Regions from separate parts of the Shewanella sp. LZH-2 genome, predicted to be linked through region 1. Evidence: riboswitches for the same ligand, from Rfam matches in the RefSeq annotation. Region 1 holds a riboswitch; the other holds the start of a gene.
What was found. A riboswitch is a leader RNA that binds a small molecule or an ion and turns the genes downstream of it on or off. The one in region 1 is predicted to bind cobalamin.
Positions count from the first base shown of each region.

Region 2: another riboswitch for cobalamin. It lies ahead of JM642_RS16950 (TonB-dependent receptor); the one in region 1 lies ahead of JM642_RS16050 (ABC transporter ATP-binding protein).

Region 1 covers NZ_CP069350.1:3,633,064-3,636,219, forward strand. Annotated here, with positions in the region: gene JM642_RS16045 (iron ABC transporter permease) at 1-282, opposite strand, end outside; gene JM642_RS16050 (ABC transporter ATP-binding protein) at 279-1,166, opposite strand; cobalamin riboswitch at 1,290-1,521, opposite strand; gene JM642_RS16055 (histidine phosphatase family protein) at 1,697-2,419, opposite strand; gene metH (methionine synthase) at 2,636-3,156, shown strand, end outside.
Region 2 covers NZ_CP069350.1:3,858,689-3,861,844, forward strand. Annotated here, with positions in the region: gene JM642_RS16950 (TonB-dependent receptor) at 1-1,875, opposite strand, end outside; cobalamin riboswitch at 1,984-2,213, opposite strand; gene JM642_RS16955 (hypothetical protein) at 2,348-3,156, opposite strand, start outside.

The DNA of each region.
Region 1 (3,156 bases):
AAACGCGAGCAATATCCGTGGCAACCTTAATTCCATCACAATCCGCTCCGTCATCGAGGCGGCAGTTGACGCATCGTCGTTGGCGAAAAATTGATTGAATAATTTAATAAACACATGCAGCACATCTAAAAAGCTGATATTTGCCGCGCCAAAACTGGCGGCCGCAATCGGGGTCAGCAGAGCAAAACCCACCAAGCCAAGAATCAGCCATTGCTGGCGGGTTAATGGCGTTAAAATATGGGTTAAAAGATTCATCATTATCAGCTTAAACGTGTGAATCATGGCGTGTTTATCTCCCCGTTGATGTTATGGGGAGCGGATACAACCACATCATCCGTCGGTGATTTTTGATAACCATAAAAGTAATTAATTAAAGGATTGGCATGTTGTGGATGGGGCATCACTTGAGCGCAAACACCAAAAACTTGGGCAATGCGCTCCTCTGTTAATACCTCACTCGGCGTGCCCATGGCGCTCACTTGCCCCTTATCCAGTAGCAGCAAACTATCACACAGGGCACTTGCTAAATTCAGATCATGAATAGAGGCAATGACACTAATGCCAAGGCTTCGAACCAACTCCAAAATTTGTATTTGATAGCGCACATCGAGGTGGTTTGTGGGTTCATCTAAAATCAGTAACTGAGGTTGTTGCACAATAGCGCGGGCAATCAGTGCCCGTTGTTTCTCGCCACCGGAGAGCCGCTCATATTGCTGATAGCGCTTATGGCTAAGACCTACCTTTTCAAGCGCCTTGATAATTTTTTCACTATCACCGCTGGAATTAGTATCGAACATCCCTTTGTGGGGCGTGAGCCCCATAGCAACGAGTTGCTCTGTGGTCATATCAAAATAGTGCGGCGTATCCTGCTGCACCACAGCTACTTTGCAGGCAAATGCCTTGGGCGAAAGCTCGTTAATGTCCTGCGAAAACAAACTGATTTGCCCCAGAGTTGGGCGAATAAAACGATATATACAACGCAGTAAACTGGATTTACCCGCACCGTTAGGGCCGATTAATCCCAGCATTTCACCGCGTTGTAGGGCAAAGTTAATCCCTGAAAGAATGGTTTTGCCTTCGATGGTCCAACTTAATTGGCTGACATTGAGTGCCACATTAGCTAGCACCGCCGAAGATTGCACATCTGTTGACGTGGAAGGCTTCATTTAAAGCAGCTCCCACAGGCATATTTTGTACCCAAACCCAGTAGCACCATGGGCCACAGGGCGAAACGTATCAATATCATTTTCTGCTCCCTCGAGTCACCCGCTCGAGAACTAAGGCTGCACGCAGCGAAAACAGAAATAGGCAGGTCTCCTGACTTGTAGCAAAGAAGGTTCTAGGTTCTAGGTTCTAGGTTCTAGGTTCTAGGTTCTAGATTCTAGGCTCTAGGTTCTAGGCACTTCTTTTAACTACTCACAGTTGCGGGTACAGTTCGGGCAGGCTGACGGGCAGCACCCCGATTCCCTATTATGTTTGGGTTGATTCGGCGTTTATAACGACTATTGCCTTAAGCGAATAGCGCAGGATAAAGCGAAATTCCCAACACCTATTTCTGCGACATTTAAACTTAGCGAACACAATGTGCTATCTGGCTCAAACGTCAGGGAAAAGCATTATCCTATATCTTGCTCATTAGGCAATGCAGTTTAAATCAGAAAATGTTCATCATCCCATTTAGCATAAGATTTCAAACTCAATCAGCATGGCCCGATGGCCAGTCTAAGCGCCAGTATCGAGTCCCATGTTTATCTTCGAGTACATTAATCGTCACCACCGCGGCAACCGGTAAAGTCAGTTGACTGTAAAACCCTACCGTTCTCACCGCCCCCAATGCTCTTGCCATTAAATGACGGATCACCCCGCCGTGGGTCAAAACCCAGATATTGGCTGTGGGTGCATCGGCATTACACTCGCCGTGGGCCTGTTCATCATCCAACGCCAGCAGGGCAAACTCTTTATTGAGGATCTGCTCTATTGCGCCATCGATACGAGCCTCAAAACTTGCCATCGTTTCACCATTGGGCGGCGACACGGTCCAAGGATCTTGCCAATAGGCCGCCATGCGCTCACCATCCTGTTGATATAACTCATCGAGCAAGCGACCATCCCAATCGCCAAAATCCATTTCCTGTAGATCCTCCAGCAGGTTGACCTCAAGCGGCGAAGGCGTTGGTGCAGCTAAATGTGAACTCCCAGACAAGCTGGAATGCGGCTCCAGCGCCAACACCTTGGCAAATTCAGCGCAGCGCCTTGAGGTAGAGCTGTAAATACCGTGGCACTCTCTGGCCTGCAAAGTGACTGCCGCTGACATCTGCCGCCAGCCCTTCTCGCTCAGTGGAACATCGACTCTGCCACGTAAAATCGCCCCGCCTTCGCATTCCCCGTGGCGTAACAGTAATAAGCGAACTTGTTTCATATATGCCTTTTAAAAATCTTAGGATCTAGATTCTAGATTCTAGATTCTCGCTCCTAATGACTTTCACCTTGCCCTGACAATCCGATGTCGCGTATTATGGACGTCTATACGTATAAATGTCCAAATCATAACGAACGACATTCAATAATAAAATGCAATTTACCGCAGAATTGCATATTTTTGGACTCAACTTAGCTGTAGTAAAGGTAATCATTTATGGCGATATCTCTCCATCGAGCCAGCCAAACACTGGCAGACATTCGCAACCAGTTGTCAAAGCGCATTCTAATTTTAGACGGCGCCATGGGCACTATGATCCAAGGCTACAAGCTAGAAGAAGCCGATTACCGTGGCGAGCGTTTCAAGGATTGGCATACCGACGTTAAGGGCAATAACGATCTCTTAGTGCTCACACAGCCACACATCATCAAACAAATTCACACCGACTACCTATTAGCTGGTGCCGATATTATTGAAACCAACACTTTCAACGCCACCACTATCGCCATGGCCGACTACGATATGCAGTCGCTGTCCGCCGAAATTAACCGTGAAGGTGCGCGCCTCGCCCGTGAGGCCTGTGATGAAATCGAAAAAGCCACGGGTAAACCACGTTATGTCGCCGGTGTGTTAGGACCCACTAACCGTACCTGCTCTATCAGCCCCGATGTTAACGATCCCGGATATCGTAATATCCACTTTGATGAGTTAGTGACCGCTTACTGCGAATCGACCCG
Region 2 (3,156 bases), 230 kb from region 1:
GCTAACATACTCTTTATCAAACAGGTTATCGATACGCAGGCTCGCTAACCAAGCATCACGGGTATAGTTAAGGGCTAGATTACCTAAAACATAGCTAGATAATTTATCGCCTTCGTTGCCGTTATCGCCTTCAATAAAACGATCGCCCGTGTAAATTGCCTCAGCAAATACTTGGAAATGCTCGGCAAAATCCATGCTGACATAACCGCGCCCCGTATGCTCCGCAACCCAAGACAATTGCTTGCCATCATTCACCCCATCGGTAAATTCGGCATCAATATAGTTATATTCCAAGCCTAAGGTGAGGGCTTGAGTGACCTGCCAATCCCAATCGGCACTCGCGCCATAGCGGCGTGAAGCATCGGCATTGACGTTGGCGCCTTGGAAGCTGCCACCAACAGGTTTTTCCGCACTCGGGTCGAAGACAATTTCATCTTCTAAATCGAGGCGATATAGGCTGACGCGTAGGCTTTGGCTAGCCACAGTCCAATCCCAACCCGCCTCATAGGAACGGCCTGTCTGTGGCTTTAAGCCATAGACATCTTTCGGGGTGTAAGCTTGCTCATCGACCTTAGCAAAGCGGAAGTTTTCATCGCCACGTAGATAGAATCTGTGCTCGGCGCTCGGACGGTAATTTAAACCGAACTCGAATGCGGTCGCATCTTCATCTAAATCGATGCCGTTTGGATACACATTGCCATCGACCAGATCGTCGGTCACCCGCGCATAACGGCCGCCCACTACATAGCTTAAGGTGTGGCTTAATGGCACAGTGGCTTGCAGGTAAGCACTTTGCATTTCCTGCACGTTGCTGCGCGCCATAGAGTCAAACTCGGCCTTACCACGGCTGATGTCTAAACCAGTGACTAGGTTTAGCTCACCTTGACGGGTGCTGTAATTAGCAAGTGCTTTAGGGCTAAACATCAGCAGCGAGCGAGTATTTTGGCTACCTGCGCCCCAGTTTAATGAGGTCACTAAGGTATCGCTGTAATCCAGATCCGCCGCTAAGGCCCAGTTTTGGTTAAGCTGATGCTGATAACCACTGCGTGCAGCCGTGGTCATCTCATGAACATATTCGCTTTTATTGGAAGACTGGCGTGGGTCTTCTTTGAACTGATTTACGGTCAACGAGCCCGGATTTTCACGGTCATCATCGTAGTAGCTGGTTTCAACAAAGAAAGAATCGGTAGCGGTTTTATATTGAATGCGGCCAAGGATAGAACCCGTTTCATTGGCGTTATGCTGACGATAGTTGTCACCTTGGTTGTAGCTTCCGGTCAAGAAATAGCGCCAATCCTTGTTGATTGCGCCAGACACATCGCCGCGACCTTCATAGGTATTAAAGCTACCGCCGGATAATTGCACGCTGCCACCGGTATTCTCAGGCGATTTAGTCACAATATTGATCACGCCACCCACGGCTTGATCGCCATAGAGCACGCCCGCACTGCCGGATAAAATCTCGATGCGTTCAACCTGATTTAAGGGAATTGCATTCAGGCTAGGCGCAGCAATATCAATGTTATTCAGACGGCGACCATCGAGCAAAATCAAGGTGTTGTTTACCGCTGTGCTGGCGCTAAAACCGCGCATCGCAAAGCTAGTACCAATATTGTTATCCGAAATTTGAATACCGCTCTGACCACGTAAGACGTCAGTCAAATTAGTCGCGCCACTCATTTCAATCGCCGCAGCATCAATCACATTCACATTAGCGGCAATATTTAACGGGGTCTTATCAGCACGGCCAATCACCACGATATGCTCATCGACGTTGGCGGCATGAGTTTCATCGGCAGCCACAGCGGGCGCGATAATTGATACACTGCAAAGGCTGCCAATCAGCAGCGCAATTTTGGTTGGATGTGTTCCCATTTTACCTTTAACTCCTACAAGGAAAACGGGGCATTAGCGCCACGATACCGTTGATTCAGTAGAAAACACTGATAGTCACTATCGCATTTTGAGATCTGCCCACCGAAATCTCAAAAACACCTTTAGGGCCGGTCTCCGGACTTAGGCTATATCCATCTCAACTTGAGATGAACGCGAAACTGACCTTTACACACTCGATTACAGGGCTCATCGTGAACGCCTATCAAATGCGGTCGTCTCTCACCTTTTACCGTTGCGGGGGCAGTGCCAGAATTTCACTGGCTTCCCGATTATCTCGCGACTTCATCATCGCAAGCACCACAGAAGGTTGACTCAAAATTAGGTTCAAAGGGCGTCAAACCTGTTAACGCCCAACAAGGCTCAGAATATTAAAGACCTAAGCGCGCGCATTATAGACGTCTATACGGATGAAAGTCCATTAATCTCAGATTGGCGAGAAAGCTCAGATGAGTTAGAAAACGCCATCCCAGTTTTTTGCCGCAGGTTGGGGTCTGTCTTTGCTCAAAATCGCCTGACGCTGCTCAGGGCTTTCGCATTGGGCAACCGGGCTTAAATCCAGCGGCTTAATCACTAACGAGTCAGCAGGTTGCACAGGCGACTTGTCGAACATGGGCAAATTCATCGACCAAGAGACCAACTCCCCCTTGTCGCTAATGCCAACATAACCGTCATTTGCGCCATCTAACCACTTGAGGCGCGGAATACGTGCCATTAACTTTTCCACATTATCACGGTTGGCGCGATATCCAACGGGCACCACTTTGCCATCGGGACGCGTAAACACAAAGGAGGATGGTCCTTGAGTAATAACACTGCCTTCCTGCCAATATTTATCAAGAATCTCTTGGGCATAGTGAAAGCCAAACATATACGCGTAGTCAGTGTCGTCGGCCACAATTTGCGGCACCGCCTTATCCCGCAGTAATAAAAACCCTGAGCCGACACTGATAATCTCCTTCACGCCTGTAATGTCGGTTTTTTTAATCCAATCGACGCCACAGTTAATCCCATCGCCCCAAAAATGCGCATCCCCCGTAGGACTTAACACCGCAAATGCGCAATTGTTTGCCGTCATACTCGCCACGTCTTTTAAGGCACTGCGGATAGGATAAGTATCACTGCGCCAGCCCCAACTCACTACTGAGCCGTCCTTTTTCAAGGCGGCATAGGTGTGTTGAAAATATTCGATCTTCGCCACATCCGTAAGCTGCGGGAGCAACTTTTTCATATTGGTCGACTCTTCAATCTGGCCCCAAATCA